Regions from separate parts of the Actinoplanes sp. NPDC023801 genome, predicted to be linked through region 1. Evidence: predicted binding sites of a transcription regulator. Region 1 holds the regulator's gene; the other holds the start of a gene.
What was found. The regulator HrcA, encoded in region 1, represses chaperone genes, less so after heat shock. The targets are predictions, from matches to a motif close to GGTTNGCACNCTCNNNNNGAGNGTGCNAACC.
Positions count from the first base shown of each region.

Region 2: a site for HrcA is predicted at 3,102-3,132, ahead of groL (chaperonin GroEL). Genes of this name have one in related genera too.

Region 1 covers NZ_JBFAAI010000038.1:61,404-70,406, reverse strand. The annotation lists gene AB0G04_RS39820 (glycoside hydrolase family 3 C-terminal domain-containing protein) at 1-594, shown strand, start outside; gene AB0G04_RS39815 (class I SAM-dependent methyltransferase) at 644-1,429, shown strand; gene AB0G04_RS39810 (16S rRNA (uracil(1498)-N(3))-methyltransferase) at 1,577-2,311, opposite strand; gene dnaJ (molecular chaperone DnaJ) at 2,575-3,711, opposite strand; gene hrcA (heat-inducible transcriptional repressor HrcA) at 3,746-4,768, opposite strand; gene AB0G04_RS39795 (DUF4870 domain-containing protein) at 4,922-5,443, shown strand; gene hemW (radical SAM family heme chaperone HemW) at 5,450-6,649, opposite strand; gene AB0G04_RS39785 (enoyl-CoA hydratase-related protein) at 6,681-7,445, shown strand; gene AB0G04_RS39780 (hypothetical protein) at 7,596-8,396, shown strand; gene AB0G04_RS39775 (PAS domain-containing protein) at 8,510-9,003, shown strand, end outside.
Region 2 covers NZ_JBFAAI010000001.1:222,652-231,654, reverse strand. The annotation lists gene AB0G04_RS01035 (Ig-like domain-containing protein) at 1-1,231, shown strand, start outside; gene groL (chaperonin GroEL) at 1,288-2,910, opposite strand; gene AB0G04_RS01025 (hypothetical protein) at 3,211-3,939, opposite strand; gene AB0G04_RS01020 (GNAT family N-acetyltransferase) at 4,021-4,524, shown strand; gene AB0G04_RS01015 (hypothetical protein) at 4,547-5,032, shown strand; gene thrC (threonine synthase) at 5,236-6,519, opposite strand; SAM riboswitch class I at 6,529-6,667, opposite strand; gene AB0G04_RS01005 (GNAT family N-acetyltransferase) at 6,846-7,754, opposite strand; gene AB0G04_RS01000 (ABC transporter permease subunit) at 7,908-8,777, opposite strand; gene AB0G04_RS00995 (alpha/beta fold hydrolase) at 8,774-9,003, opposite strand, start outside.

The sequences.
Region 1 (9,003 bases):
GTCGCCGAGCCGGGCGGGCGCCTTCCCACGACCTGGCCGCGCCGGCAGGAGGACTGCCCGGTCCTGGAGGTGCGCCCGTCCGGCGGCGCCCTCGCCTACGACGAGGGGATCTTCATCGGCTACCGCGGATGGTTGCGGCAGGCGGCCGACCCGCTGTTCGCTTTCGGTCACGGTCTTGGTTACACCGACTGGTCGTACGACCATCTGGCCTGCTCCGGTTCCGAGGTCCGGGTGACCGTCACCAACACCGGCTGGCGTTCGGGCCGGGAGGTCGTTCAGGTCTACCTGTCGCCCGGTGCCGACACCCTGGCCGCGGACGGCGGCTCACCGGCCCCGGACACCGGATCCCCGGCCCCGGACACCGGATCCCCGGCCCCGGACCACGGATCGCCGCTGGAACGGCCGGAACGCTGGCTCGCCGGGTTCGCGACGGTGGACGCGGAACCGGGCGAATCCGTCACCGTGACGATCCCCCTCCCCGAGCGGGCCTTCCAGGTGTGGAACGACGGCTGGCAGACGATCCCCGGCACCTACACGGTGATCGCCGCCCACGCCCTCGACGACCCGCGACGCTCCACCGAGATCACGGTGTGACCCTCGCCGGGGCGGGACTGCCGGTCCCGCCCCGGCTAGGTTGGCGGCCATGACGACGCGCGAACGTGGACAGGTCTTCGGGGAACTGGCCGAGGAGTACGACCGGGTCCGGCCCGGCTACCCGGCCGAGCTGGTGACCGACGTTCTGGCACTCGCCGGTCCCGGCCCGGTGCTGGAGGTAGGTGCCGGCACCGGCAAGGCGTCGGTGCTGTTCGCCGCCCACGACGTCAACCTGACCTGCCTGGAACCGGACGCGCGGATGGCCGCCGTCCTGCGCCGCCGCGTCCCCGGCGTGCCGGTGGTCGGCACCACCTTCGAGGCATGGGCACCCGACCGGCCGTACGGGCTGATCGTCAGCGCCCAGGCCTGGCACTGGGTCGACGCGGCCCGTCGGCACGAGCTGGCGTTCGCGGCCCTCGCGCCCGGCGGTCTGCTCGCCCCGTTCTGGAACGTCTTCCTCGTCCCCGACGGTGACCTGTACGCCGCCCTGGCCGAGGTCGACGCCCGGCACGGTCTGACCGGCAATCACACCCCGCACTCCATGCACCCCGGCAACCTCCCGGCCGGTCCGGTCCCGTTCGCCGAACAGTGGCCGGAGCTCATCGGTATCGAGGCGCTCTTCACCGACCTGCGCACCCTCGGGTACCGCTCGGCGCGCTCCTACCGGTCCGCCGAGTACCGCGCCTACCTGAGCTCGATCTCGATCTACCGGATGCTCGACGACACCCGGCGGGAGACCGTGCTCGACGACACGATCGCGGTCGTCGACGCCCACGGCGGCACGATCGACTTCACCGTCCACACCTACGTGGCCCTGGCTCGCCGCCCCACCTGACCCTCCCGCCCAGCCGGCCATCCCGGCTGGAGACCACCGCTGTCTCAGCACGCGTGAGACAGCGGTACCGGCCAGCCGGGCGTTTTCGGCTGGACATCACCGCTGTCTCAGCACGCTTGAGACAGCGGTACCGGCCAGCCGGGGGTTTTACCAGCGGTTCAGGCGTGCGGAGAGTACGGCGAGGGCGGCCACCCCGGCCGTCGAGGTCCGGAGCACGGCGTGGCCCAGGCGCACCGGCACGGCGCCCGCCTCCCGGAAGGCGTCCAGCTCGGCGTCACTGATCCCGCCCTCGGGGCCGACCACCAGCACGACGTCCCCCGACTCGGGCAGCTCGGCCGCGGTCAGACGCTCGCTGGCCTCCTCGTGCAGCACGAACGCGGCGGCCGCGGCCGCCAGGCGGGCCGTCACCTGTTTCGTCGAGCAGTCCGGCTCACCGCCCACGATCGGCAGCCACGGGCGCCGCGCCTGTTTGGCGGCCTCCCGGGCGGTGGCCGTCCACTTGTCGCGTGCCTTGAACCCGCGGTCGCCACGCCACTGCGCCACCGATCGCGACGCCGCCCACGGCAGGATCTCGTCCACGCCGACCTCGGTCATCGCCTGTACGGCCAGCTCGCCACGGTCGCCCTTGGCGATGCCCTGCACGACGACGAGCCGCGGGTCGGGGGCCGGTTCCTCGGCGACGCTCAGCACGTCGACGTCGACGCTGCCCCGCCCGACGGCGGACACCTCGGCGCGGGCGGTGCCACCCCGCCCGTCGGCGAGGATCAGCGCCTCGCCCACGCGCAGCCGCTGCACGGTGGCGGCATGATGCCCTTCCGGCCCGTCGAGCGTGAACGACGATCCAGCAGGCAGGCTCTCAACCAGAAACAGCGGCGCCGACATTCCCAGAACGCTACCGCCCCACCCGCAACCACCGGCCGCAGGCGTTCGCTCGTACGCCAAGAGACCGTCTGCCCTGACCGCAACCCCCGCCGCAGGCGTTCGCTCGTACGCCAAGAGACCGTCTGCCCTGACCGCACCCACCACGCGCTGCGCCGCCGACGTCGAGACAGCTGAAGACGGCAAGCGAAGCGTCGTCGTTCTCAGCCGTCCCGACGTGGGTTACCAGGCGCAGCGCAGCGAGCCGGAGGGCGAAGCAATCACATTCAGTGGCCGTTGAAAGCGTCTCGCATGCGGCTGAAGAAGCCGCCCTGCTTGCTCAGTTCGGCCACGTCCTCGCCGCGGGTCTTGGCGAAGTCGCGCAGCATCCGCTCCTGGTCGACGGTGAGCTTGGTCGGCGTCTTCACGTCGAGGTGCACGAAGAGCTCACCACGGCCCTGGCCGCGCAGGTGCGGAACGCCCTTGCCGCGGATGCGCAGCGTGCTGGCCGGCTGGGTGCCCGGTTTGACCTCGATGTTCTCTTCACCGTCGAGGGTCTTGATGGTCATCCGGGTGCCGAGCGCAGCCGCCGTCATCGGGAGTGTGACCCGGCAGTGCAGGTCGTCGCCCTTGCGGGAGTAGACGTCGTGCGGTCGTTCGTGGATCTCCACGTAGAGGTCGCCGGCGGTGCCACCGCCGGGGCCGACCTCGCCCTGCTGGGCCAGGCGGATCCGCATGCCGTCCTCGACGCCCGCCGGGATCTTGACGGTGAGCGAGCGGCGTGTCCTTATCCGGCCGTCGCCCGCGCAGGTGGGGCAGGGGCTCGGGATGACCGTGCCGTGGCCCTGGCAGTTCTGGCAGGGGCGGGACGAGACGACCTGGCCGAGGAAGGTGCGCTGCACCGACTGGACCTCGCCGCGGCCGGAGCAGACCTCACAGGTGGCCAGGTGGCTGCCGGGTGCGGTGCCGGCGCCGGAGCACTGGGTGCACAGCACCGCGGTGTCGACGGTGATCGGGGCTTCCACGCCGAAGGCGGTCTCGACCAGGTCGAGTTCGAGGCGCAGGATCGCGTCGGCGCCGGGGCGCGTGCGTGGCCGGGGCCCGCGCGAGCCACCGCCCGCCGCCGTGCCGAAGAACGCGTCCATGATGTCCTGGAAGCCGACGAACGGGCCGGCGCCACCGGCTCCGCCGGGCATGCCGCCACCCGGCGCGAGCGGGTCACCGCCGAGGTCGACGATCTGCCGCTTCTGGTCGTCGGAGAGGACCTCGTACGCCGCGTTGATCTCTTTGAACTTGTCGTGCGCCTCTGGATCCGGGTTGATGTCCGGGTGGTACTGCCGAGCGAGTTTGCGGTAGGCGCGCTTGATCTCGTCGTCGGTTGCCTCCCGGCTCACACCGAGAATTCCGTAATAGTCCTTGGCCACGGGGTTTGGAGTCCTCAATGTCTGCGCGAATCCGTCAATTCTGTGCCAACAGGTCGCCAACGTAGCGTGCCACTGCACGAACGGTAGCGATAGTGCCGGGGTAGTCCATCCGGGTGGGCCCCAGCACACCGAGCCCACCAACGATCGTGGTACCCGGTCCGTAACCACTGCTCACCACGGACGCCGACCGCAGGTTGTCGATCTGATTCTCGTCGCCGATCAGGACCCGCGTGGTGCGGGGTTCCAGATCGCCGATGAGCTTGAGCAGGATGACCTCCTCCTCGAGGGCTTCGAGGACGGGCCGCAGCGTGCCCTGGAAGTCCAGCACACCCCCACGTGTCAAGTTGGCCGTACCGGCCAGCGCGAGGCGCTCCTCACTCCGCTCGACCAGAGTCTCCAGGAGGACCGAGGCCAGGCAGGTCATCGCGGCGCGCCGCCCGGTGTCGCACTCCTCGACGAGTTTCTGCACCAGGGAGGGGGTGTCGGCGAGTTTCTGCCCGGCGAGTTTCTCGTTCACCCGGAGGCGCAGCTCCCACACCTCGCCGTCGGCGATCGGGCCGGGCATCTCGACGAGGCGCTGCTCGACCCGGCCGGTGTCGGTGATCATCACGAGCATCAGGCGGGTCGTGGAGATCGGTACCAGTTCCAGGTGCCGGACCGCGGAACGGGACAGGCTCGGGTACTGGACGACGGCGACCTGACGGGTGAGCTGGGCCAGCAGGCGGACCGTGCGGTGCACGACGTCGTCGAGGTCGACGGCGCCGATCATGAACCGCTCGATGGCGCGCCGCTCGGCCGGGCTCAGCGGTTTGATCTTGGTGAGCCGGTCGACGAACAGCCGGTAGCCGGCATCGGTGGGCACCCGGCCGGCACTGGTGTGCGGCTGCCGGATGTAGCCCTCCTCCTCGAGCACCGCCATGTCGTTGCGCACGGTGGCCGGGGAGACGCCGAGCTTGTGCCTGTCGACCAGGGCCTTGCTGCCCACCGGTTCCTGGGTCTCGACGTAGTCCTCGACGATCGCCCGGAGCACCTCGAGCTTGCGGTCATCCGGATTCATCCGACCCCTCCCCCTGCTGGCACTCCGGCTAATAGAGTGCCAGTCTACTTCGCTGGTGGCGGCAGCGCGATGATCGAAAGTACGTACCGTTCTCAGATCTTGGGGGCGGCATTGCCCTCGACCGGCTCGAACCGGGGTCCTAGCGTGTCAGACATGACTGAACCGCCCCGCCCGCCCGGCGACGATCCTTACCACCAACCCCCGCCGCAGCCCGGCGGTTACCCGCCTCCTCCGCCACCGCCCGATGCCTACCCGCCTCCGCCGCCGCCCTACGGCACGCCCCAGTACGGGCCTCCGCAGTACGGGCCCCCGCCGCACGGTTACGGCTCGGGTTCGCCCGACGACCGCACCTGGATCCTGATCGCCCACTTCGGCGGGGCGCTCGGCGCCTTCTTCGGGGGTACGCTGATGGGCTGGATCGCGCCGCTCGTGGCCCTGGTGGCCCGCGGCAACCTGTCGCCGGTGGTCCGCGCCGAGGCGGTCAAGGCGCTCAACTTCCACCTGCTCTGGGGCATCATCGGCCTGGTCGGCAGTGTGCTGATCTGTGTCGGGGTCGGCTTCTTCATCGTCCTCGCGGCCTGGGTGGTCGCCACCGTCGTCGGTGTGATCGCGGGCGTCAAGGCGGCCAACAACGAGCCGTTCAACTATCCGCTCACCGCGCGGTTCATCAGGTAGGCCGGTTCAGAGCACGTCACGGATGACCGCGTCGGCAAGCAACCGGCCCCGCAGGGTCAGCACGAGCCGCCCCTGCTCGTAGGCGTGCGGCTCGAGCAGCCCGTCGGACAGTGCCCGCGCGGCGCCCGTGGCGTCGACCCGGTCCAGCGGGATGCCGTCCCGCAGCCGCACCCGGAGCATCACGTCCTCCATGTGCCGGTCGGCGTCGGTCAGCAGCTCCCGCGCGAGTCCCGGCGAGGCGCCGTCGGCGAGGCGTTTCGCGTACGCCGAAGGGTGTTTGACGTTCCACCACCGCACCCCGCCGACGTGGCTGTGCGCGCCCGGCCCCAGACCCCACCAGTCGGCGCCGGTCCAGTACAGCTGGTTGTGACGGCATTCACCGCCCTTGAGCGCCCAGTTCGACACCTCGTACCACTCGAAACCGGCTTCGCCGAGGGCGGACTCGGCGGCCAGGTAGCGGTCGGCGGCCACGTCGTCGGACGGGTACGGCAGCTCGCCCCGCCGCATCCGGCCGGCCATCCGGGTGCCGTCCTCGACGATCAGCGCGTACGCGCTCACGTGGTCGGCGCCGGCCTCGATGACAGCCCGCAGCGACCGGTCGAAGTCGTCCGCGTTCTCCCCCGGCGTGCCGTAGATCAGATCGAGGTTGACGTGCTCGAAGCCGGCCTCGCGCGCCTCGGTCGCGGCCTGCGGTGCCCGCCCGGCGGTGTGCCGGCGGTCGAGCACCCGCAACACGTTCGCGGCCGCCGACTGCATGCCGAGCGAGATCCGCGTGAAACCGGCGCCGCGCAGCCGCCGCAGATAGGCCGGGTCCACCGACTCCGGGTTGGCCTCGGTGGTCACCTCGGCGCCCGGCGCCAGCCCCCACGTCCGGTCGATGCCGTCCAGGATCCGGCCCAGGTCGTCGGTGCTGAGCAGGGTGGGCGTGCCGCCGCCGACGAAGACGGTGTCCACCGGCCCGGGTTCGATCACCCGGGCGGCCAGGGCCAGCTCGGCCAGGACCGTGGCGGCGTACTCGTCGCGGCTCGCCCCGCCGCCCAGTTCGCTCGCCGTGTACGTGTTGAAGTCGCAGTAGCCGCAGCGGCTGGCGCAGAACGGCACGTGGACGTAGACGGCGAACCCGTTCGCGCCCACCGCGCGGGTGGCTTCGTCGGGGAGAGACCCGTCACGGGGTACGGGATCACCATCGGGGAGTGCGCCGGCCATCCGACAAGTGTGCACGTCTTACAGTTCCGGCATGGATCTGGTCCGTACCGTCACCGCCGCCGGCGTGACCACTCTGACAATCGACAACCCCGCCAACCGCAACGCGCTGTCCACCGCCCTGCTCGGCGGGATGCTGGACGCACTGGCCGCGTCGGCCGCCGACCCGGACAGCCGGGTGGTCGTCCTCTCGCACAACGGCCCGGTCTTCTCCTCCGGCGTCGACCTCAAGGAGACAGCCGCGGCCGGCCCCGGCGACCGGCTGCCCGCCGAGATGCTCGCCGACGTGCTGGCCGCGCTCTGGGAGTTCCCGAAACCGGTGGTCGCGCGGATCGCCGGACCGGCCCGGGCCGGTGGTCTCGGCCTGATCGGCGCGGCCGACATCGCGGTCTGCGTCCGGTCGGCCACCTTCGCCTTCACCGAGGTACGGCTCGGGGTGATCCCCGCGGTGATCAGTTCCACCGTGCTGCCCCGGCTGGCGCCACGAGCCGCCGCCGAGCTCTATCTGACCGGCGACGTCTTCGACGGGGCGCGGGCGGCCGAGATCGGCCTGGTCACCGCGGCCGTCGACGAGAAGGACCTGGACGACGCGGTGGAACGCTACTGCGCCTCACTCGTCCGCGGCGGTCCGCTCGCCCTCGCCGGCACCAAACAACTTCTCCGCCGTACGCGCGCCGAGACGATCCGTGCCGATCTCGCTGACCTCGCGCACCGCTCGGCCGGGTACTTCAAGTCGGCCGAGGGCCGCGAGGGTGTGGCCGCCGCCCGGGAGAAGCGGGACCCGGAGTGGATTCGATGATCGACCCGGTCGGGTGCGCGGGACCACAGTGACGCCAGGCCCCGAGCGCTCGTTGTCTAGGCTTGGCGTCCGGCCGCAGAGGAGGTGTGGGTGCGCACGAAGCAGATCGTGGGTGTGGTCACGCTGCTCAGCCTCGCCGTCGTGGCGGGTGTGGTCGTCCTGATCAACAGCCTGGCCGGCAGTATCAAGCTGCCCAGCCTCAACCCCGAGTGCACGGTCAGCGCCGACGGTGAGGTGACCCTCGACTCCGCCCAGATGGCCAACGCGGCGACCATAGCCGCGGTGGGCGTCCGGCGCGGCATGCCCGAGCAGGCGATCGTCGTCGCGCTCGCCACCGCTTTCCAGGAATCCAAGCTGGAGAATCTGGACAGCGGCGACCGCGACTCGGTCGGTCTCTTCCAGCAGCGTCCCAGCCAGGGCTGGGGCACGGTCGAGCAGATCAAGGACCCGAGGTATGCCGCGGGCCGGTTCTACTCCGCGCTCAAGAAGGTCAAGGGCTGGCAGGACATGCGGGTCACCGACGCGGCACAGGTGGTGCAGCGGTCGGCCTACCCGGAGGCGTACGAGAAGTGGGCCGACGAGTCCAAGGTTCTCGCCGCCGCGCTGACCGGGCGGGCCACCGGTGCCGTCGAGTGCGTCGTGCCGGACACCCCCGCGATGCGCGGCCCCGAGGCGGCCTCCGTCCTGCTGAACAATCTGCGGCTGGACTGGGGCAAGAAGCTCTCCGGCAACGCCCGCAGCGCCGAGACGGCCGGGCTGACCGTTCAGGTCACCGACCCGAGCGTCGGCTGGCGGTTCGCGCACTGGCTCGTCTCGCACGCCTCGGCCACCGGTCTCGAACGGGTACGTTTCGGCGATCTCGAGTGGCACGCGCCGGAGGGAAAGTGGCAGCCGGTAACCGATGGCCGTACGGGCGATCCGGCACAGGTGGTAGCCGAGGTCTTTCGGTGAGACGCTCCGGAAATATCGGTGACTGCCCGTAATGTATCGCTTGTCCTACCGCCGATTGCTCTGCGTATACATCGACATGGACAGTGCGCAACCGCCCTGGTACTAAGTAGGTCGTGCTGAGGGCGATCGAGTGGATCCTGCTCGGGGCGGGAAGCGTCGGCGCCATTCTCTACGGAGTTCGCCGGCACCGCCCCGGCAGACGCGCTCCCTGGCTGCTCCTGGCCGGAGCGGTCGCGGCCCTCGCCGTCGGCGACGTCTGGTACGCGTACGACCGGATGGCCTTCGCCGACGCCGCCTACCTGGCGATGTTCGTCCTCGTCGCGCTCAGCCTGCTGCAGTTCACCCGCGGCGGCGCGGTGCTCGTCGACCGGGCCCGGCTGATCGACCTGGTCGCGTTCGCCTGCTCCGGCATGCTCGTGGTCTGGGTCTTCATGATCAGCTCGAACGGTCGCTTCCAGACCGTCTCGCCCGTCGACGTGATCGGCGATCTGCTGCTCATCGGCGTCGCCGTGCGCCTGGTGATCGCCGACCACCGCAACGTCGCGGCGATCCTGCTGCTCATCGGCTCGGCGGGCATGCTCACCGGCGACATCTTCTACCCGCTGAC
Region 2 (9,003 bases), on a different contig from region 1:
CTTCGCCGGGACGGACGTCTTCGACTACACGATCCGCGACCCGGCCGGCAACCTCGCCCGCGCCCGGATCATGGTGCGGGTCGCCAACGCCGTACCCGTCGCCCGTGCCGACCACGCCGCCACTCTCGCCGGCCGCCCGGTGGAGGTGGATGTGCTGGCCAACGACAGCGACGACAATCCCGGTCAGACGCTGACGGTCAGCGTGCTGGGCGAGCCACGCCACGGGTCCGCGAGCCGGTCGGGCGATCGGCTCCGGTACGCGCCACCGGCCGGATGGACCGGTCAGGATCTCTTCCGGTACGAGGTGAGCGACGGTCACGGCGGCACCGCGGAGGCGGTCGTCGAGGTCACGGTCACCCATCAGATCCCGTTCGCGGTCGCCGACTCGCACGCGACCCCGTACGGCAGGGCGGTCACCGTGCCGGTTCTCGACAACGACCTGGACCCTAGCGGCACCCTCCGGGTCACCGAGGTCACCGAGCCGGACCACGGCACGGCCCGGATCGACGACGCCACCACGGTCACCTACACCCCATCGGGCGGATTCTCCGGCGTCGCGGCGTTCGGCTACACCGCCGTCACCGCCGACGGCGCCGAGACCACCGCGACCGTGACCGTCACCGTCGGGTCACCGCCGGCTGCTCCGGACCGGGAGGCCACCACCCCGCCCGGCGAACCGGTGGACATCTCGCTGCCCGCCTCCGACGAACTGGGCCGGCCGGCGACGATCGGCCGGATCGGGCAGCCGCAGCACGGGAGCGTTCGGACGAACCCGGACGGCACTATCACCTACACCCCGGAGCCCGGCTTCACCGGAACCGACCGGTTCACCTACGAGATCATCGACGAGAACGGGAACATCGCCTACGGCACGATCATCGTCAACGTTCCTGCTCCGGAAACGCCGCCGACCCCCTCCACGCCACCGGTCCCTTCCACACCGCCGGCCCCGTCGACACCGCCGGCCCCGTCCACACCGCCGACCCCCTCGACACCGCCGGCGAGGCCTACGAGCGCTCCCACCAGCGTCCCGGTGACTCCGTCGCCGGCGGGTCCGCCACTTGTCCCGCCGTCCGTCACCCCGGCTCCGGAGCCCGCACCGATACCGCCCGATCTTCCGGCGACCGGACCCGGCCTGGCCCCGATCGTCGTCCTCAGCGGTCTGGCCGGCCTCGTCGGCTCCCTGTTGTACGCGTTCGGCAGGCCCCAGCAGGGCCGGCAACACCCCTGACACGCCGGAAGGCGGCCCGCCGAAGCGGACCGCCTTCCGGTTGGGAACGAATGGACTCAGAAGTCCATGTCACCGCCGCCCGGGGCGCCGGCCGGGGCCGGGTTCTTCTCGGGCTTGTCGGCCACGACGGCCTCGGTGGTGAGGAACAGCGCGGCGATCGACGCGGCGTTCTGCAGCGCCGAACGGGTGACCTTGGCCGGGTCGATGATGCCCGCGGCCAGCAGGTCGACGTACTCGCCGGTCGCGGCGTTCAGGCCCCAACCCGCTTCCAGGTTGCGCACCTTCTCGACCACGACGCCGCCCTCGAGGCCGGCGTTCACGGCGATCTGACGCAGCGGGGCGTCGAGCGCGACCTTGACGATGTTGGCACCGGTGGCCTCGTCGCCCGACAGGTCCAGCTTGTCGAACGCGGTCTTGCCGGCCTGCACCAGCGCGACGCCACCACCCGGGACGATGCCCTCCTCGACGGCCGCCTTCGCGTTGCGAACGGCGTCCTCGATGCGGTGCTTGCGCTCCTTGAGCTCGACCTCGGTGGCCGCGCCGACCTTGATCACCGCGACACCGCCGGCCAGCTTGGCCAGGCGCTCCTGCAGCTTCTCACGGTCGTAGTCGGAGTCCGAGCGCTCGATCTCGGCGCGAATCTGGTTGACCCGGCCCTGGATCTGCTCGGCGTTGCCCGCACCGTCGACGATGGTGGTCTCGTCCTTGGTGATGACGACCTTGCGGGCCTGGCCCAGCAGGGACAGGTCAGCGGCGTCCAGCTTGAGGCCGACCTCTTCGCTGATGACGGCGCCACCGGTGAGGGTGGCGATGTCCTCCAGCATGGCCTTGCGGCGGTCACCGAAGCCGGGGGCCTTGACGGCAACCGACTTGAAGGTGCCACGGACCTTGTTCACGACCAGGGTGGCCAGGGCCTCGCCCTCGACGTCCTCGGCGATGATCACGAGGGGCTTGCCGCCCTGCATGACCTTCTCCAGGATCGGGAGCAGGTCCTTCACCGCGGAGATCTTGCTGTTCGCGATGAGGATGTAGGGGTCGTCGAAGACGGCCTCCATGCGCTCGGCGTCGGTCATGAAGTACGCCGAGATGTAGCCCTTGTCGAAGCGCATGCCCTCGGTGAGCTCGAGCTCGAGACCGAAGGTGTTGCTCTCCTCGACGGTGATGACGCCTTCCTTGCCGACCTTGTCCATGGCCTCGGCGATGATCTCGCCGACCGTGGAGTCACCGGCCGAGATGGAGGCGGTGGAGGCGATCTGCTCCTTGGTCTCCACGTCCTTGGCGAGCTGCGAGAGCGCCTCGGAAACGCTGGCGACCGCGGCCTCGATGCCCCGCTTCAGGCCGAGCGGGTTCGCGCCCGCGGCCACGTTGCGCAGACCCTCACGGACCAGCGCCTGGGCGAGGACGGTCGCCGTCGTCGTGCCGTCACCGGCGACGTCGTCGGTCTTCTTGGCGACCTCCTTGACCAGCTCGGCGCCGATCTTCTCGAAGGTGCCCTCGAGCTCGATCTCCTTGGCGATGGATACACCATCGTTGGTGATCGTGGGAGCGCCCCACTTCTTCTCGAGGACGACGTTGCGACCCTTGGGGCCGAGCGTCACCTTCACGGCGTCGGCGAGCTGGTTCATGCCGCTCTCGAGGCCGCGACGGGCTTCCTCGTCAAATGCGATGATCTTGGCCATACGGCGTTGTCCTCCCGGACATCCGCGGTGCCGGGCCTCGTCGGCCCCGCTCTCCGCACGTTGAGGAACGTCTGCGGACGTCACCACCTGGCGATGTGACGTCCTCAGGCCGAGCCGGATAGCCCGCGACGACCGGCTCCGTGCCCCGATGCCGATGGCAGCACCGCGACCGGAACCCCACCGTCCCGACCTGCTGGCACTCAGCATGCGCGAGTGCCAATCACTTGTTTAGCACTCTCCGATGGCGAGTGCAAGAAACCCCATCTTCTCGCGAAACCCCCGAACAGGCCGCCGTTTCGGTTAAGGATCTTGCCGCCGCAGGTCAGCGGGGGTACCGGACCACGCGGAACCTTTCGGGGCCGACGTGACGAGCACCGCAAACGACCACACCATGACGAGCAACGCCCACAGCGCCGTCCCGGCCCACCGGTTCAGCCCCAGCTCCCCCAGCGGCATGGTCACCAGCATCACGGCGACCGACGCCACGACGATCACCACCAGGTCGGGCCCTCGCATCAGTGGGTACCCCGGGAGCGGCAGCAGCCGGCGGGCCGCCACCGCGGCGAGGACCAGCCAGCCGATCTCGATCACCTTGAGCACGACCGTGGTCCCGTCGCTGCCCGCACCGCCGTAGACCGCGAGGAAGGCACCCATGATCAACAGGTTCTCCACGATCGACAGCAGAGCGGAGAAGGCCCACAGCGCCAGCGCCCGGCCCACGGTCACCCGGCGCCCGGCGAGCGCGGCGATCACGACCAGCGGCACCAGCAACGGGAGGGCCCCCAGGAACGGGAGGAAGACCCACTCGGCCAGCCGGTTCACGAGGCCGTACGACGCGTCCAGCTCGGCGATCGGACCGGTGGCCGGAACCCAGTGCAGCCACACCCACACCTGTGCGGCCGTCAGCGCGACGGCGAGCACAGCCGTCGCGGCGACGGCCCACGGCCGGGCCCGCACGAGCTGGAAGCCGGAGAGCGGCTCGGCGGAAGGGGGCGCCTCCGCGTACGGCCGGGGCAATTCATCGTTCATCGTCGAATCATGTCGCAGACCACCACTCAGCTTCGCGACAACCCGGTTGCCGACCGGATCCGGCGGCGGTAGGGATGACCCATGGAGAACTGGGAGGTACGCCGCGTCACGCCGGAGGACACCGCGCGTGTCCGGGCGCTGCGGCTGGAGATGCTCGCGGACAGTCCACTCGCTTTCCTGGAGACCCTGGCCCAGGCCGCGGCCCGGTCTCACGAGGGCTACCGGCAGCGCATCCGGCAGTCGGCCGAGGGGTTCGAGACGGCCCAGTTCATCGCCGACCCGGGCGGGCCGCTGATCGGGCATGCCGGCGGCACCACGGTCCCCGGCGAACCGGGCTGCACGGTGATCTTCGCGGTCTACCTGACACCGGCCCACCGGGGCGGCAAGCTGCTCGCCCAGCTCGTCGAGGCGGTCGCCGACTGGTCCGCGGCGGCCGGGCGTGACGAGCTGATGCTCGAGGTGGTCTGCGGCAACGACCGGGCCGTCCGGGCGTACGAGAAACTCGGTTTCGTCGACACCGGGGTCCGCATGCCGCATCCGACCGTCCGGGTCCTGACCGAGCTGCAGATGCGCCGGCCGGTCTGAGATGGCCGGGCGCGGGTGGCACGTGACCCGGACGGCGCTGACCGCCGTGAACGGGACGACCCTCGTCGGGCTGCTGCTGGCCGCGGTCACCGGCACCCGGATCCGGCGCGGCCGCCACGGTGTCCTGATAGCCGAGAACTTCCGCTTCAGGATGCCGGCCGGAAGCTGCTTCACGGTCGGCTCGGTGATCATCACGAACCGGAGCGCCGAGTGGCTGCTGGCGGAGGAACGGGCCCCGCTCTTCACCCACGAATGCCGCCATGCCGGCCAGTACGCGTTGTTCGGCCCGCTGTTCTGGCCCGCCTACTGGGTCGCGTGTGGCTGGTCGATCGCACTGACCACGTCGTACGGCGTCCGCAACTGGTTCGAGAAGAACGCGGGACTCGCCGACGGGCATTACCCGGAAGAGCTCCCACTGCGGCCGTGGGTTCGCAAGACTCTTGACCGGCCGGGGGTTCGCAGGATTTTTGGTCGGGAGGACGGACGCACAGCACCTCCGGGCACGTAGCCAGATGGGTCAGCGCTGGATCGTTGGGACCCTCGGAGATTGTCGCCAATGTCCAGGTGAGGGGCCTCGTACGGCGTCGCATCCTCCCGCAGAGAGCATCCTGCCGATCCGGAGATCGGAGTGCAAGTCCTCGGAGGAGGTAATTCTCGACAACCGGCTGATTGCCGATTACCGACAGTGAGAGAAGGTCACGAAATGGTGACCTATCCCAGCAGACCGGCCTCCCGCGCGCCCTTCAGCGACGGCTTGATCGTGTGGGTCGGTCCAACCTGGCCGGCCACCGCGTCGAGCGTCTTCAGACCCTCACCGGTGTTGTAGAGGACGGTCTCCTTCGCAGGGTCGAGCTTGCCGCTCGCCACCAGCTTCTTGAGCACCGCCACGGTCGTGCCGCCGGCGGTCTCGGCGAAGACACCGGTCGTCTCGGCGAGCAGCCGGATGCCCTCACGGATCTCGTCGTCGTTCGCGTAGTCCATCCAGCCACCGGTGCGGCGGACCGCCTCGATCGCGTACGGCCCGGCGGCCGGGTCACCGATGTTCAGCGACTTCGCGATACCGGTCGGCTTGACCGGGGTGATCACGTCGGTGTCGGCGTGCAGGGCCACCGCGATCGGGTTGCAGCCCTCGGACTGGGCACCGAAGACGGTCCAGCCGCCCTCCGGGGCCTCGACCAGTCCGATCTCGACCAGTTCGGTGAACGCCTTGTCGATCTTGGTGAGCAGCTCACCGGACGCCATCGGGATGACCACCTGCGCCGGGATGCGCCAGCCCAGCTGCTCGGCCACCTCGTACCCCAGGGTCTTCGAGCCCTCGGCGTAGAACGGCCGCACGTTCACGTTCACGAACGCGGTGTCCTCGAACTCGTCGGTCTCCACCAGTTCGCTGCACAGCCGGTTCACGTCGTCGTAGGAGCCCTCGATGGCCACCAGCTCGCCGCCGTACACCGCGGTCGTGATGATCTTGCCCTGCTCCAGATCGGACGGGATGAAGACGATGCTCGGCACCCCGGCACGGGCCGCGTGGGCGGCCACCGAGTTGGCCAGGTTGCCGGTCGAGGCGCAGGAGAACCGCTTGAAGCCCAGCTCCTTGGCCGCGGTCAGGGCCACCGAGACGACCCGGTCCTTGAACGAGTGAGTCGGGTTCTGCGAGTCGTCCTTCACCCACAGCGGCGCCTGCAGGCCGATCGCGGCGGCCAGCTGCGGTGCGGCGACCAGCGGGGTCAGGCCCGGGTCGAGGGTCACCCGGGTCGCCGGGTCCTGTCCGGCCGGCAGCAGAGCCGCGTAACGCCAGATGTTCTGCGGCCCCGCCTCGATCTGGGCCCGCGTCACCCGCGCGAGTGCCGCCTCGTCGTAGGCGACCTCGAGCGGGCCGAAACACTCGTAACAGGCGTGCTGCGCGGCGAGGGGGTACTCGGCACCACAGGCGCGGCAGATCAGGCCCTTCGCGGGCGACGTGGAGGTGGCAGAGGGTGCGCTGACGACAGACGTCACTAGAGTTTCCTCTCATCTTTCCCCGCGGCGACCTGCCGGAACGGGGACGGAATTAGCACCTGCCACACGCGGCTCGTCATCGAGAATCGCTGCGCGGTGGTTGCCGGGGCTTCGTCGGGCCGTATCCCTCTGCCCCTCTGGATGAGGTATTCAGTTGTTTCCCACACCTTACGACGAGATTCCGTCAACACCACCCTGAGTTCCCGAGGTGTGAGCGACCTCCTTCTCCAGAACCTTTCGCCGGTACGCCCACCGGCGCCGCCCCACCCCCGCGTGGTCACCTACGCCCACCAGCGCACCGCCACTCACCACGGGCTGCGGCTGGGTTACGAAGTGAGGGTGGCCAGGCAGGACAACTGGGTGGCGATCGGGCGGTAGCCGAGACGGGAGTTCACGGCCAGCATCGGGGTGTTCGTCTCGTCGTTGCTGGTGTAGGCGGTGCGCACGCCCCCGGCCGCGGCCCGGCGCAGCGTCTCCGTCTTCACCAGGCGGGCCAGGCCGCGACCACGGTGCTCCGGAACCGTGGCGGTCATGTCCGACCAGGCCCGGTCGCCGTCTCGCAACAGCAGCGAGAACGACACGATCACTCCGCCGGCCACGGCCGCGGTGCTCACGTCCCGATCCAGGCCCGGCTCCTCCCAGGTCTCGTAGCGCCATGTCGGATAGGGCATCGGCTGGGACGGGACGTCACCCGGCTCGTCGGTGGCCGCCGCCACGTCGGCCTCGTAGAGCGCCTGCTCGGTCACCTCGCTCAGCGGTACCAGCGTGATGCCCGGCCCGGCATCGGGAACGCCGGTGAACGCGGTCAGGTCCAGAGCCGAGTAGCGCATCTCGCGGGACGGCTCGAAACCGTTGCGGCGGGCGAACCCGAGCGACTCCGGGACGGCCCAGGTATCGGCCCGGGTGACGCCGACGGCCCGCAGGTAGTCGGTGGCCTCCGCCAGCAGGGCGGTTCCGATGCCCCGGCCCCGGTGGTCCGGGTGCACCTGGACGGCGACCTGGCCGAATCCGGCATCGGCGGAACGCGGCTGGCGGAACGCGGACACCGTGCCGGCCGGCTCGCCGGCCCGATCGGCCACCAGGAAGATCCGGTCCGTGCCGGGCGGCGGCGAGACGATCATCCGGCGGATCGTCGCCTCGCCCCGGACCATGTACGGGTAGACCTCCCGCCGGAGCGCCGCGAGGGCGGAAGCGTCGCCGGGGCGGGCGGGGCGGATCGAGAAGTCAGCCGTCACGGGCGCCATGTCACCGCCCGGATGCCTCAGCCGTCAACCGATATCGGCCGGTCGTAGCCGTCTCCCCATGCATGAGCCGGCGGCGTGGGACGGTCCGGAGTGCCGCCCACGCCGTCCGGCGGAGTCACGGGACCCTGCGAGTCCCGTACGAAATCAAGAAGTGACGTCCTTGCGGGTGAACCGGTAGAAGGCGAGGCCCCAGAAGAGCGTGGCGTAGATGACCGCCGAGATCGCGCCCTTGGCCAGCTCGTCGGACTGGATCGGAGTGGACAGCATGCCGCGCCAGGCTTCGGTGTAGTACGTCGGAAGGACTTTCCGCAGGTTACCGAGGGCCTCGATCTGGTTCAGGATGTTGGAGAGGATCCAGAGCATCACAGCGCCGCCGACCGCACCCAGGGCCGCATCGGTCAGCACCGAGAGCAGGAACGCCAGGCCGGCGACCACGAGCATCGTCACCGCGAGGTAGGCCACGATGCCGAGGAGCCGGGCCAGGCCTTCGGCCGGTGGGATCTCGGCGGCGATGGTGCTGCCCATCGGCGACCAGCCGTACCGCACCGTGCCGATCAGCAGCGCGGTGCCGACGAGCAGGAACAGGGCCAGCAGCGAGTACGCCCCGGCGACGATCAGTTTGATGCCGAGCAGCCGGGCCCGGGGCACCGGGACCGCAAGCAGATAGCGCAGGCTGCCCCAGCTGGCCTCGCTCGCCACGGTGTCGCCGAAGAACAGCGCCACCACCACGACCAGCAGGAATCCGGCCGACACCGCCAGGCTGAAGAGGGCGAAGTTGAGCCCGCCGGAGGTGGCGAGGTCAGCGATGCTGCTGAACGAGCCGCCGCCGTCACCGTCGTCGTCGCCCGGTTCGGCGTTGCCGAACTCGAAGGCTGCCCACACGATGACCGGCAGCAGCACCATGAACCCGAGTGCCATCTGGGTGCGCCGCCGCGAGGCCTGGCGACGCATCTCGGCCCAGATCGGCAGGGTGCCCGACGCCTTGTATCCGACCGCGGCCTCCACCGTGCTCATCGGTCTCCACTTCCTCGCGAGTTGTCGCCGACCAGGGACAGGAAGGCGTCTTCGAGCCGCCGGCGCGGCACCAGCCGATCCACCCCGATGCCGGCCCCGACCAGCGAGGCGACCACCTCGGACCGGGCCGTGCCGTTCATGTCGACGATCAGGCCGTTCGCACCCTCCGTCTTCACCGACCGCACGCCCAGCTCCTCCAGGATCCGGGTGGCGGCCGGCACGTCCG